2 regions of the Streptomyces sp. NBC_01314 genome follow, and region 1 is predicted to be linked to the other one. Evidence: riboswitches for the same ligand, from Rfam matches in the RefSeq annotation. Region 1 holds a riboswitch; the other holds the start of a gene.

The links. Region 1 has a riboswitch for cyclic di-AMP ahead of OG622_RS14250 (M23 family metallopeptidase). Riboswitches for the same ligand answer to the same signal wherever they lie in the genome.
Region 2: it holds a riboswitch for cyclic di-AMP, as region 1 does, so the genes downstream of both, OG622_RS09390 (M23 family metallopeptidase) here and OG622_RS14250 (M23 family metallopeptidase) in region 1, are expected to answer to the same signal.

What each region holds. Positions count from the first base shown of each region.
Region 1 covers NZ_CP108394.1:3,217,642-3,224,777, forward strand. Annotated here, with positions in the region: gene OG622_RS14235 (GNAT family N-acetyltransferase) at 1-971, opposite strand, end outside; gene OG622_RS14240 (HPr family phosphocarrier protein) at 1,162-1,443, shown strand; gene OG622_RS14245 (GntR family transcriptional regulator) at 1,638-2,342, opposite strand; gene OG622_RS14250 (M23 family metallopeptidase) at 2,556-3,344, opposite strand; cyclic di-AMP (ydaO/yuaA leader) riboswitch at 3,357-3,530, opposite strand; gene OG622_RS14255 (M16 family metallopeptidase) at 3,734-5,122, opposite strand; gene OG622_RS14260 (M16 family metallopeptidase) at 5,119-6,495, opposite strand; gene OG622_RS14265 (DNA topoisomerase (ATP-hydrolyzing) subunit A) at 6,868-7,136, shown strand, end outside.
Region 2 covers NZ_CP108394.1:2,108,581-2,115,716, reverse strand. Annotated here, with positions in the region: gene OG622_RS09410 (helix-turn-helix domain-containing protein) at 1-67, shown strand, start outside; gene OG622_RS09405 (DUF6126 family protein) at 64-186, shown strand; gene OG622_RS09400 (tyrosine-protein phosphatase) at 233-1,030, opposite strand; gene OG622_RS09395 (alpha-galactosidase) at 1,288-3,366, shown strand; cyclic di-AMP (ydaO/yuaA leader) riboswitch at 3,669-3,827, shown strand; gene OG622_RS09390 (M23 family metallopeptidase) at 3,832-4,848, shown strand; gene OG622_RS09385 (hypothetical protein) at 5,080-5,913, shown strand; gene OG622_RS09380 (DUF6250 domain-containing protein) at 5,910-6,626, shown strand; gene OG622_RS09375 (SGNH/GDSL hydrolase family protein) at 6,833-7,136, shown strand, end outside.

The sequences.
Region 1 (7,136 bases):
CGCACCAGTTCGCGCTGGCGCTCGCGCCCGTCGGGGCCGCTCTCGGCGTATCCGGCGGAGACGACCACGAGCCCCTGCACGCCGTGTTCACCGCACTCGGCGACGACCTCGGGGACGTGCCCGGCGGGGACGGCGACGACCGCGAGGTCGACGGGCCCCTCGATGTCGGTGACGGAGCGGTGCGCCGGCACCCCGCCGAGTTCTTTCTCGTCGTCCCGGAGGGCCTTGTTCACCGCGTACAGCCGGCCGGTGAAGCCCGCGTCCAGCAGATTGGCGAGGACGCTGCGGCCCACTCCGCCCGGCGTGCGCCCGGCGCCGATGACGGCGACCGAGCCGGGGGCGAGCAGCCGCTGGACGGATCTGGCCTCGGCCCGCTGCTCCCGCGCGCGCTGCACGGCGAGGGAGCGGTCGGTGGGCTCCAGGTCGAACTCCAGGCGGACGACGCCGTCCTCGAAGCTGCGCTTCTGCTGGTACCCGGCGTCGGTGAACACCTTGATCATCTTGTTGTTGGCGGGGAGCACCTCGGCGGCGAAGCGTCTGATGCCGCGCTCACGGGCGACGGCGGCGATGTGTTCGAGAAGAGCGGAGGCGACACCGCGCCCCTGGTGGGCGTCCTGGACGAGGAAGGCGACCTCGGCCTCGTCGGCGGGGGCGGACGCGGCCATCCCGTCGGCGCCGATGCGGTCGTAGCGTACGGTGGCGATGAACTCGCCGCCCACGGTGGCGGCGAGCCCCACCCGGTCCACGAAGTCGTGGTGCGTGAAGCGGTGGACGTCCTTGGCGGACAGGCGAGGGTACGGCGCGAAGAAGCGGTAGTACTTCGACTCGTCCGAGACCTGCTCGTAGAAGCTGACAAGACGCTCGGCGTCATCGACGGTGATGGGCCTGACGCGTGCGGTGCCGCCGTCACGCAGCACCACGTCGGCCTCCCAGTGGGCGGGATACTCGTGCCGGTCCGACGAGGTCTGCATGGGCCCCAGAGTACGGCTCGCGTACGGCAACGGCGCGGGGCCGTCCGGGGAAGCGCGACACTCGCGCGACAGCCGGTTCGCGGTCCGGCCGTGGGCCCGTTCCGGTGCGTCGCACGATATGGGAAACTGGTCTAGACAACATGGTCTAGACCTCTCTGAATCACCCGAGACACCTGAAGGGCAGCATCACATGGCTGAGCGCCGCGTCAACGTCGGCTGGGCCGAGGGCCTCCACGCCCGACCCGCATCCATCTTCGTCCGGGCCACCACGGCCTCCGGTATCCCCGTGACGATCGCCAAGGCCGACGGGAACCCCGTCAACGCGGCCTCCATGCTGGCGGTCCTGGGCCTCGGCGCCCAGGGCGGCGAGGAGATCGTGCTCACCTCCGACGCCGAGGGCTCGGACGCCGCGCTCGACCGTCTGGCGAAGCTCGTGGCCGAGGGGCTCGAAGAACTCCCCGAGACGGTCTGAACAGACGGGTAGCCGGGTAACCGGGTAGGTGGGGTAGCCGAAACGGAAAAGGCCTGAAAGGCCACCCGCACACACACCGAAGGGCTCGTCCGATTTATCGGGCGGGCCCTTCGCTTTTTCGTCCCGTTTTCGTTCCGCGGGCAGCGGAAAAAATGCCCCGCGGAATTCTTCCTTCTTTGTATACGGCTCCCGTGTTAATGCCGCAGGCTCGGCGTGTTTACGGAATGTTGCGAAGTCCTCACACGCTCCGGGCGTTCCGTCCCGCCGGCCCCGCCCGGAAATCGGAGCCGGTGCACGGCGGTGGCGCGCTCGGTGTGCAGGGACGTGATCGTCCGGGCCCGGTCGCTGTCGCCGCGCGCGACGGCGTCCACGATGCCGCCGTGCTCCGCCCAGGACTCCACGGGGTTGGCGGGTGCCTCGACCGCGTACATCCAGGCGATCTTGTGCCGCAGCTGGGCGAGCGTCGAGGTCAGGGCGGGGCTGCCGGACGCCTGTGCGAGCGTCTCGTGGAACCAGCCGCCCAGGGAGCGCAGATCCTCGCTGGTGCCCCTCCTGGCCCGCTCCTGGCCCAGCCTGACCAGGCCGCGCAACACTTTGAGGTGCGCCTCCGTGCGGCGCTGGGCGGCGCGGGCGGCGCCCAGCGGCTCCAGCAGCATGCGCATCTCCAGCAGGTCGGCGGCCTCCAGTTCGGTCGGCTCGGCGACGCACGCGCCCGCGTGCCGGCGGGTCACCACGAAGCCCTCGGCCTCCAGCGTGCGCAGCGCCTCGCGCACGGGGACCCGGCTGACGCCGTACCGGCGGGCGAGCAGTTCCTCGGTGAGACGGCTGCCGCGCTCGTAGACACCCGCGACGATGTCATCACGGATCGCCGTGCATACCGAGTGCGCCGGAATACGCATACCGACCTCCGCCTTAATCCCCGTGAAACGTCGATAGTTGACGTGTGTTCCAGCGACTCTATTGCAGCGGGCCGGAATTTCCGATGGCAGGCCGGAATCCAGGGATATTTTTTGGACAGGAGGTACGTCACAACGCGAAAAGCCCCGGCTCGGTGAGCCGGGGCCTTCGGGGAAGCGTGGAGCGTCGCGCCGGAGTGCGCCGCGCGAGTTGCGTCAGACGTTCACGCCGTGCGAGCGCAGGTAGGCGACAGGGTCGATGTCCGAGCCGTACTCGGCCGTCGTCCGGGCCTCGAAGTGCAGATGCGGGCCGGTGACGTTGCCGGTCGCCCCGGAGAGGCCGATCTGCTGGCCGGGGGTGACCGTCTGGCCGACGGAGACGCCGATGGACGACAGGTGGCCGTACTGGGTGTACGTGCCGTCGGTCATCTTGATGACGATGTTGTTGCCGTACGCGCCGCCCCAGCCCGCCTCCACGACGGTGCCGGAGCCGACCGCCAGGACGGACGTGCCGGTGGCGGCGTGGAAGTCGACGCCGGTGTGGCTGCCGGAGGACCAGACGGCGCCGCCGGCCTTGTAGCCGGTGGAGATGTACGAGCCGCTGATGGGGGAGACATAGGTGTTGAGGCGCTCGCGCTCGGCCGCACGGGCGGCACGGGCCTTGATCTCCTCGCGCTCCTTGGCGACGGCACGTTCCTGCTCGGCCTTCTCGGCGGCGGCCTTCCTGGCCTCCTCCTGTGCCTTCTTCTTGACCGCGGCCACCTCGGCGGCCTGCTGCTGGGCGGCGGCCTGGGCGTCCACCTGGTCGGCGACCGTGTCGCCGAGCACGATGATCTGGTTCAGGCCGGTCTGCTCGACTGCGGGCTCCTCCGCGGCGAGCGCGGGGGCGGCCAGGGTGCCGATGACACCGGTGGTGGTGAGAGCGGCGACGCCCACGTTCCTCGTGGTCGTGCGCTGTACACGGCCGGGGCGGCGGTGCTTCCCGGGGGCGCGGGTGAACGCCATGAAGTGGGTGGTCCTTTCCTTCCCTCTCGCCTACCGGGTTAGCTGACGGGTTCGGAGCAGGAAGGTCTCCTACGGCCACCCCTCGTTTCGCGTGGCTCGCGAAGGGCACCCGATTCACCCCAGGGACTTCGGTGGGTCCCCGGCTCCCCTGGCTCGCGCCATGCGGGGACTCGGCGATGACTGTCCGGTGCCGCGGCTGCGGCGAACTTCTGACGAACAGCCGGACCGACGCTAAGTGGGCCGCCTTCGAAATAACAAACGGATCACAGGATTTGTTAAGTACGCCACAGGTCAGACACGCAACCTCCGCCATCAATACGGACAAACGTGGGCCCTGGTGACTCTTCAGTCACCAGGGCCCCACAGGCGCGCGTCTTTTCGTCCGGTTCCTACTCGGCCGGTACGACGGTGACTTCACCGATTCCGAGGGCCCTGACCGGCTCCTCGATCTGCGCGGCGTCCCCGACGAGCACGGTCACCAGACGGTCCACCGGGAAGGCGCTCACGACGGCCGCGGTGGCCTCCACCGTGCCGGTGGCGGCGAGTTGGCGGTAAAGCGTCGACTGGTAGTCGTCCGGCAGGTGCTGCTCGACCTGGTCGGCCAGCGTGTTCGCCACGGCCGCGGCGGTCTCGAACTTGAGGGGGGCGACCCCGACGAGGTTCTGCACGGCGACGTCACGCTCGGTGTCGGTCAACCCCTCGGCGGCCAGCGTGCGCAGCACGGTCCACAGGTCGTCGAGCGCCGGACCGGTGTTGGGTGTGTCGACGGAGCCGCTGATGGCGAGCATCGCCGTGCCCGAGCCGTCGGGCGCGGAACGCAGCACCTGGCCGAACGCGCGCACCCCGTAGGTGTAGCCCTTCTCCTCGCGCAGGACCCGGTCCAGACGGGAGGTGAGGGTGCCACCGAGGCAGTAGGTGCCGAGCACCTGGGCGGGCCACACACGGTCGTGCCGGTCGGCGCCCACCCGGCCGATGAGCAACTGGGTCTGTACGGAGCCGGGGCGGTCCACGATGATCACCCGCCCGGTGTCGTCGGCGCTCACCGACGGCACGGTGCTCGGCTTGGCCGCGGAGCCGGTCCAGGCGCCCAGGGTCTCGCCGAGCAGCGTGTCGAGGTCGACCCCGGTGAGGTCGCCGACCACCACGGCGGTGGCTGTCGCGGGGCGTACGTGCCGCTCGTAGAAGGCGCGTACGGCCGCGGAGTCGATGCCCTCCACGGTCTCCTCGGTGCCCTGGCGGGGCCGCGACATGCGGGACGTGGCCGGGAACAGCTGCCTGTAGAGCTCCTTGGCGGCCCGGCGGCCCGGGTTGGCGGTCTCGTGCGGGATCTCGTCGAGCCGGTTGGCCACCAGCCGCTCGATCTCGCTGTCCTCGAACGCGGGTGCCCGCAGCGCGTCGGCGAGCAGCCCGAGGGCTTTCTCCAGCCGTGACACGGGCACTTCGAGGGACAGGCGTACGCAGGGGTGGTCGGCGTGCGAGTCCAGGGTGGCGCCGCAGCGCTCCAGCTCGGCGGCGAACTCCTCGGCCGTGTGCTTGTCGGTGCCCTCGGAGAACGCCCTGGTCATGATGGTGGCGACGCCGTCGAGGCCGGTCGGCTCGGCGTCCAGGGGCGCGTCGAGGATGACCTCGACGGCGACGACCTGCTGGCCGGGGCGGTGACAGTGGAGCACGGTCAGGCCGTTGTCCAGGGTGCCGCGCTCGGGTGCCGGGAACGCCCAGGGCCTGGCGTCGCCGGCCTGGGGCTGCGGGTGGAAGTCCATGGTCGCGAGCTCGGTCACTTCGCCGACTCCTCGTTCTCGTCGGTGGTTTCGACGGCGTCCGCCTCGGCGGCTTCCTCTTCGGCGCCCTCTTCGCCGGCGACGGGCTCGTACACGAGCACTGCGCGGTTGTCGGGCCTGAGGCGCGCCTTGGCGATCTCCTGGACCTCGTCGGCCGTCACTTCGAGGACACGGTCGACGGCGGTGAGGGCGAGCTTCGGGTCGCCGAACAGGACCGCGTACCGGCACAGTTCGTCGGCGCGGCCCGAGACCGTGCCGAGCCGGTCCAGCCACTCGCGCTCCAGCTGGGCCTGGGCGCGCTCCATCTCCTCCGCCGTGGGGCCCTCCGCGGCGAACCGGGCGAGTTCCTCGTCGACGGCGGCCTCGATGACGGGCACCTCGACGTCACCGGAGGTCTTCACGTCCATCCACGCCACGGAGGGCGCGCCGGCCAGCCGCAGCAGGCCGAACCCGGCCGTCACGGCCGTACGGTCACGCCGTACGAGCCGGTTGTAGAGGCGGGACGACTCGCCGCCGCCGAGGATCGTGAGCGCCAGGTCGGCCGCGTCGCACGCGCGCGTGCCGTCCTCCGGCAGCCGGTAGGAGGCCATCAACGCGCGCGCGGGGACGTTCTCCTCGACCACCTCGCGCAGTTGCTCGCCCATGACGTCGGGCAGCGCGCCGCTGCGCGGCTCGGGCTTGCCGTCGTACGAGGGGATCGAGCCGAAGTACTTCTCCACCCACGCGAGCGTCTGCTCCGGGTCGATGTCGCCGACGATCGACAGGACGGCGTTGTTGGGCGCGTAGTACGTCCTGAAGAACTGCTGGGCGTCCTCCAGGCTGGCCGCCTCCAGGTCGTCCATCGAGCCGATCGGCGTGTGCCGGTAGGGGTGGCCCTCCGGGTAGGCCAGACGGAAGATCTTCTCGAAGGCGGTGCCGTACGGCACGTTGTCGTACCGCTGCCGGCGCTCGTTCTGGACGACGGCCCGCTGGTTGTCCAGGTTCTTCTGGTCGAGCGCGAGCAGCAGGCTGCCCATGCGGTCGGCCTCCAGCCACAGCGCGAGCTCCAGCTGGTGGGTGGGCATGGTCTCGAAGTAGTTGGTGCGCTCCCAGCTGGTGGTGCCGTTCAGCGAACCGCCCGCGCCCTGGACCAGCTCGAAGTGGCCGTTGTCCTTCACCTGGCCCGAGCCCTGGAACATCAGGTGCTCGAAGAGGTGGGCGAGGCCCGTGCGGCCCTTGACCTCGTGGCGCGAACCGACGTCGTACCAGAGGCACACCGCGGCGACCGGGGTCAGGTGGTCCTCGGAGAGCACCACGCGCAGGCCGTTGTCCAGGCGGTGCTCCTTCACTGTCAGGCCTTCGGAGCCGGCCTCGGCTGTGGCCGTGTGACCCATGGGCGGTACGTCCCTTCGATCGCTGTGCTGTGTGCGCGGGATCCGTCGTGGAATCGTCGTGGAAACCGCTGTTTTCCTGCCGGTCCTGCCACTGTATGCAAGCGCGCGGACCCCCGGAGAAGTTCCCGGGCGTCGTACGCCGAGAGCGAGATGGGGGTTGCCGCAGGCGGTCACTGGTTAAAGTCGGCGCACGCTGTTGACGCGACGGCTCGCGAGGCCGTGCCCGGCGGTCGGCGCCGGGTCGTGTCGGGGTTGTCAGTACGGCAGTCCACAATGGTGCGCGTCAGATCCCGTTCAGCTCTCGGTGAGAGTGAGCCGGAGACGTGAGCGCGCCCCGTAGGTGAGCGACCAGAGAAAGAGGAGCCGGCAGCGATGGCCCGCCGCAGCACGAAGACCCCGCCGCCCGACGACGCGTTCGAGGAGCGGATCCTCGACATCGACGTCGTCGACGAGATGCAGGGCTCCTTCCTGGAGTACGCGTACTCGGTCATCTACTCCCGAGCCCTGCCGGACGCCCGTGACGGTCTGAAGCCGGTGCACCGCCGGATCGTCTACCAGATGAACGAGATGGGCCTGCGCCCCGACCGCGGCTATGTGAAGTGCGCCCGTGTCGTCGGCGAGGTCATGGGTAAGTTGCACCC
Region 2 (7,136 bases), 1.1 Mb from region 1:
CACCCTTCTGCAGAGCCCGACCGCCGCGCTGTGCCTCGGGCCGATCCCACCCGGAGAGACCCCATGACCGACCTGGAAGAGAAGTTCCCCCGTGCCCTGTGGGTGCGGCTCATCATCTACATCGCGGTCGGCCATGTCTTCGCGGCCTTCGTCTACCTGCTGTTCGAGGTGGGCGCCAAGCAGTAGCCGTGTCCGGTGGCTCGGTCTTCTGCTGGTCGGGGGCAGTCATGTTCTAGTCGAGCAGACGTTCGCTCAACCGGCCCCGGATCTCCGGAGTCACTTTCAGGCCCTTCTCCAGATAGGTGTCCACATCGCCCCAGGTCTCGTCGATCGTTTCGAAGGCCGCCTGGAGGTACTCGGCGCGGGCGTCGAAGAGCGGGCTCAGCAGCTCCATGATCTCCGGGGACCAGGCGCTCGCGGAGGTGCTGCTGCGGTGCACCCTGTAACGGCGGTGCTTGGCGTTCGACTCCAGATAGTCGGTGACGATGGCCTCGCGCTCGACGCCCAAAGCTAGGAGCGTGATGGCTATGGAGAGGCCCGCGCGGTCCTTGCCCGCCGCGCAGTGCATCAGCGCGGGCACGCTGTCCTCGGCCAGCGCGTGCAGCACACGGGAGTGTTCGGCCGTGCGGTGTTTGATGATCGTCCGGTAGGAGGCGATCATCCGGCCGGCGCCCTTGCCGTCGTCCAGCAGAGCGCGCAGTTGGTCCAGGTCGCCGTCGCGGACCATCTTCCAGAACTCGGCGCCGTCCGCCGGGTCGCTCAGCGGCAGGTTCACATTGAGCACGCCGGGCAACTCGACGTCCGGGCCCTCCAGCTTCTGGTCGGCCGCGTTACGGAAGTCGAAGACCGTGTGCAGATCCAGGGAGGCCAGGAACGCGGTGTCCTCGTCGGTCGCGTGCGCGAGATGGCCACTGCGGAACAGCACCCCATGACGCACCCGACGGCCGTCCACGGTCGGCAGACCGCCCACATCGCGGAAATTGCGCACTCCGGTCAGCTCGGGCTCGGTCGACGGGATCTGCTGCGTCACTGGGGCTCCCCTCCCATCCGCCGTCGGCGCCGAGCGTCGACGGGCACGCACTCGACACCGAGGCGCGCACTCGACGATACGACATGGGTGCGTACGCCAATGAGTTGTCCACAGGGGGCGCGGTGGGGCCGGGAGCGCTTGTCCACAGGCGGTTCGGCCGACGCGTCGGCAGTTGTCCACAGGCGCCGCCGAACGCCTGCGGCGACCTGCGATGATGTTGAAGCCCGATTACGCCTGTTCGAATCTGTGGGGTCTTGATGTTGGAAATCGGCGCAGACGGCCGGACCTGGCTTCTCACCGGGCCCAGAAGCGGCTATGCCCTGCGGCTCACGGAGAACGACGAGCTGCTGCATCTGCACTGGGGTCCCCGGATCGCGCTCGCCGACGCCGAGGAGCTGGCCGCCCGGCAGCAGTTGCCGTACTGGCCGTTCGAGGCCCCGGTCGACGGACACGAGGAGTACCCCGTCGAGGGCGGTCCCCGGTTCGCCCGTCCCGCCCTCTCCGTACGCACGGACGAGCGGCGCGGCACCGAGTGGACCTTCCGCGAGTACGAGGCCGACGGCGACGAGCTGCGGCTGCGGTTCGCCGACGACGGACTCGGGATCACGCTGCACTACCGGATGCGCGACGACGTGATCGAGCGCTGGGTGACCCTCGCCAACGACGGGCCCGAGGTGGAACTGCTGCGGGCCGACTCGGCGACCTGGACGCTGCCACCGCGCGCCGAGGAGGCCGCCTGGCGGCTGTCCCAGCTGCACGGGCGATGGGCGGCCGAGTCCCGGCTCGTGCGCGGGGACCTCACCTACGGCGAGAAGGTCATCGGCAGCCGGCGCGGACACACCGGGCACCAGCACCTGCCCTGGGTCGCCCTGGACACCGACGCCACCGAGGAGCGCGGCGAGGTCTACGGCTGCGCCCTCGGCTGGTCGGGGTCCTGGCGGATCGCGGTCGCCCAACTCCCGGACGCGCGCGTACAGATCACCGGCGGCGCCGGATACGACGAGTCCGGTCTGCTGCGGCTGGACACGGGGGAGACGTTCACCACGCCCGTCTTCGCCGGCCTGTGGAGCGACGGCGGCCACGGCGGGGCCAGCCGCGCCTGGCACGCGTACCAGCGGACGTACGTCATCCCGGACGCGGACCAGGACCGGCCGGTGCTCTTCAACTCCTGGGAGGCCACCGAGTTCGACATCTCCGAGGAACAGCAGGGGACGCTCGCCCGGCGGGCGGCTGCCATCGGGGTCGAGCTGTTCGTCGTGGACGACGGCTGGTTCGGGGCGCGTACGAGCGACCGGGCCGGCCTCGGCGACTGGACACCCAATCCGGACCGCTTCCCGAAGGGGCTGAAGCCGCTCGCCGACTATGTGCGCACCCTCGGTATGCAGTTCGGCATCTGGGTCGAGCCCGAGATGATCAACCCGGACAGTGAGCTGTACCGGGCGCATCCCGAATGGGCACAGTTCCAACCAGGACGAAAGCGGACGGAGCTGCGTAATCAGCTCGTACTCAACCTCGCGCGCGAGGACGTCCAGGAATACCTCTGGGAACGGCTGGACACACTCCTGTCCAGCGCGCCGATCGACTATGTGAAGTGGGACTTCAATCGCTGCTTCACGGACGCCGGCTGGCCCGGGGAGCCGTACCCGCAGAAGCTGTGGGTGGAGCACGTGCGCGCCTTCTACGCCCTGCTGGACCGGCTGCGTGCCGCGCACCCGGGGGTGGCGTTCGAGTCGTGCTCGGGCGGCGGCGGCCGGATCGACCTCGGGGTGATGGCCCGGACGGATCAGGTGTGGACGTCCGACAACACCGATCCGCTCGACCGGCTCGCCATCCAGCACGGCTTCAGCCAGATCCACCCGGCCCGGACCATGGCCGCGTGGGTCACCGACAGCCCGAACAACCAGCTCAACGGCCGGGTCAGCACGTTGCGGTTCCGCTTCGTCAGCGCCATGGCGGGTGTGCTCGGCGTCGGCGGCGACCTCACCGAGTGGACGGAGGAGGAGCTGGCCGAGGCGGGGAGCTGGGTCGAGCTGTACAAGGAGATCCGGCCGGTCGTGCAGCGAGGGGACCTCTACCGGCTGCGGCCGCCGACAGGCGGACTGAGTGCCGTGCAGTACGTCCACGGCGACGAGATCGTCGTCCTCGCCTGGCTCCAGGCCCAGCACTACGGCGAGGCGCCGGCCCCGCTCCGGCTGCGCGGACTCGACCCGACAGAAACGTACGAGTGCCGCGAAACGGGCGAATCGCATCGAGGTGCCGTGCTGTTGCATCACGGATTGCGGACGGGGCTGCGCGGTGACTTCGATGCGACGGTTATCCGCCTGCGTCGCACTTGAGTGATCTGTCCGAAATACAGCCGTAATTCCAACAAGCCCTGAAATGAGCTCTACTGGCGCGTAGGTGCGTGAGCAGCGTCATATTCGTGACGTTCCGCTGTCGCCATGTGCACGTAATTCGTATGTGCTTGCAGGGCCGTTGGTGAATGCTCAAGACCGGCCTTTTACGGAGTGTAATCGTGAATTGATGTAAGGATCAGGTAGGAAGACGCACAGGAAGTCCCAATAGTTGTCTCTGTGGGCACAAGTCGCTTACGTTCGGCGTCAATCCGGACGGACGCCCAATCCTGCCGCCGACCGGAGCCGCAAACCGACCTGATCCACGGCAGGAGCGGGGGACCCACAGGTATTACCGCCTGTTCCGGTCTCCGGAACGGCTAGGGGTAAAGCCGTGCGCAAGCACGGCCGGACATCTCCAGTCCGCACCCGACAGCTCACCTCGCAGGCGCCGGAGAGGAATGCACCATGCCCGCGAAGGGTAAGCACCGCCGTCCGAAGTCCCAACGTCTCACCCGCTCGATCGCCGCCGCCGGGACCGGTGGCGCGGCGCTCGCGCTGCCGCTGATCGGAGCTGCCGGCGCCCACGCCGCGACCCCGACGGCCGCCGTTTCCGGTGCGTCCGAGAAGACGGCCACGATCGCCACCGAGAAGGCCGTGGCCGAGGCCGGCGCACGGTTCGAGCAGGCAGAGAAGGCCGCGCAGGCGGAGAAGAGCGCCACCAAGAAGGCGGCGACGAAGACCTATTCGGTGAAGGTCGGCGACTACCTCGCGAAGATCGCGGACGAGCAGGACGTCGAGGGGGGCTGGAAGCAGCTCTACTCGGACAACCGCGAGGCGGTCGGCTCCGACCCCTCGCTCATCCACCCGGGCCTCAGGCTCAGCATCGGTGGCCAGGCCGCGTCGGGCGGTACGTCGCAGTCGTCGACGAAGCCCCAGCTGTCGCAGTCCTCGAAGTCGTCGAAGTCCGCCGAGTCGTCCGAGTCGTCGAAGCCCTCAGGCTCGTCGACGCAGGAGTCGAAGGACACGCAGGCGTCGACCTCCACGTCGAACGGCCAGTCCTCGTCGTCCAGCAGCTCCGGCTTCAGCCTGCCCCTCCAGGGCGCCACCATCGGCACCGCGTACAAGACCGCGGGCAGCATGTGGTCCAGCGGCTACCACACGGGCGTCGACTTCGTCGCCCCGACCGGGACCACCCTCAAGGCCGTGGGCGCGGGCACCGTCGTCTCCGCCGGCTGGGGCGGCGCGTACGGCAACCAGGTCGTCATCAAGCTCGCCGACGGCTACTACGCCCAGTACGCCCACCTGTCCTCGATCTCCGTCTCCGCGGGGCAGTCCGTGAGCGGCGGCCAGCAGATCGGCCTCTCGGGCGCGACCGGCAACGTCACCGGGCCGCACCTCCACTTCGAGATCCGCACCACCCCCGACTACGGCTCGGACATCGACCCGCTGGCCTACCTCCGCTCGAAGGGCGTCAGCGTCTGAGGCTCCGCCGCCCGACCGCGCCGAAGGCCGGCCCCCGTGACCAGGGGGCCGGCCTTCGGCGTTCCTGGAGGGCCGGCCCTCCTCCGCGTCGGCTGCTCTCGTTCCGGCCCGCGGCGATGCGCGATCACCGTATTGCGGTCTTGTGGCATGGCTGATCGAAGACTCGACAGGGGTGCGCGTGTGCGGACACAGTGATCTCTGTAAGCGCTTTCTGTGTCTTCGGAGGTCTCCGTGTCCGGCGTCGACCGACGCACTGCCGTCGAAAGCCGCGTCCTCGTGAGCGGCGCGTTGGCCGTGGGGCTTCCAGCCGGGGCCTTTCCGCCCGCGCTCGCCTCCAATGAGCCGGGCCTGGTGCGTCCCGATGGCCGACGGCTCGTCCACGAGGGGCACGGGAGCCGCACCGTCGAGGCCGCCGTCACCGTCAACTCCGGCTCCCGGCCGCGCTTCCGCTTCACCGGTGGCAGCGTCCGCGCCCCGTTCGACGTCACGTCCGTCACCTCGCCCGCGCAGATCCACGTGTCGGTGGACGGCGGCCCGAAACGGCTGTACGCCGTCGACCGGAGCGGCCTCGACCGGAGCGGCCTCGCGCCCGGCGCGCGCGTCTGCAACGTCCAGGACGGCAAGGTCGCCACGACCACCCCTGGCGTCGACTTCTCCATCCGGTGGGACGGCGACAGGGGTTCGGAACTCCTGGACCACACCCACGTCTCCGAGTGGGACCCGGCGACGGAGTCCGGCACGAAGACCTGCGACCCGGCCGGTGTCGACTCCGCGGCCCGCGACGCGACCCCGTTCTACGACGGCGACATCGTCGGCGACCGGCGCGAGGAGACCCTCGCCGAGACCGCCGACCACACAGCCATGCGGCTCTGCACCACCACCGAACCGACGAGGACCCGCGACCACCCGCTCGCCCACAACGCCGCGTACCGGCTGGGCCGGACCGTCCGCGGCCACCTCCAGTCGACGTACACGGACCACCGCCTCGGCTCCGAGACCCGCCGGATACCGCGGCCCGCCATCGCCCGCACTTCCCGTACGGCACCAACACAAGGAGCGTCATGACCACCCGTAGAGCTTTCGGAGCCATCGCCGCCGGTGCCGCCCTCGTGGCGTTCGGTCCGGCGGGGGCGGTGTCCGCGAACGCGCGTCGGCGTCGCGGTCGGCTGATCGCCGCCGACGACTTCCGGCACGGTCTCGGGCAGTGGGCCGTGGAACTGGAGAGGGGCGGCGCGGTCACGGCCTCGCGCGGTGTGCTGGACGTCGACGTGCCGGCCGGGGCCACGGTCTGGTTCAGGCGGAAGCTGGAAGGGCCGTACGTCGCCGAGTACACGGCCACGCCGGTTTCCGCGGGCGGGGTCAACGACCGGGTTTCCGACCTCAACAACTTCTGGAACGCCGTCGATGCGCGGTCGCCCGGTGATCTTTTCGCCACTCCGCGTGGGGGAGCGCTCGCCGAGTACGACCATCTGAAGACGTACTACGCCGGGTTCGGCGCCAACACGAATACGACGACGCGGCTGCGTCGGTATGTCGGCGAGGCGGGTGTGCGGCCGTTGATCTACGACTACACCGAGCCGCTGCTCGTCGCGAACGAGCCGAACCATGTCCGGATCGTCTCCGACGGTTCGAAGGTCCAGTGGTGGAACAACGGGCGACTCGTGTTCGACTACGTCGATCCCGCGCCGTACACAGGTGGGCATTTCGCCTTCCGCACCACCTGGAGTCACTTCCGGATCGAGGACTTCCGGGTGTGGAGGTCGGGCGGCCGGCACTGAGTGGTCGGACGGATCGTGACGGTGGGACGGACCGTGAGGGTCGGGGTGGTGGGAGCCGCCATCCCGGCCTGGCGTATTCCGGGTTGACCAACACTTGACCCGTGGCCTATCTCACCGACCGTCAAGCATTTAATACGGTCGCGTAGGTCACATCCGACGGTGAATCATGGGGCGATGTGGCAGACGATTCGAATGACAGCAGATCGATGATCGGGTCGTACGTGGCGGTGGGGGACAGCTTCACCGAGGGCGTCGGCGATCCCGGACCCGACGGGCGGTTCGTCGGCTGGGCCGACCGGTTCGCGGTGCTCCTCGCGGACCGGGTGCCCGAGGGCGACTTCGACTACACCAACCTGGCGGTGCGGGGGAAACTGCTCGATCAGATCGTGGTGGATCAGGTGCCGCGGGCTCTGGAGCTCGCGCCGGATCTCATTTCCTTCAGCGCGGGCGGCAACGACATCATCCGGCCGGGCACCGATCCCGACGAGGTCGCCGAGCGGTTCGAGCGGG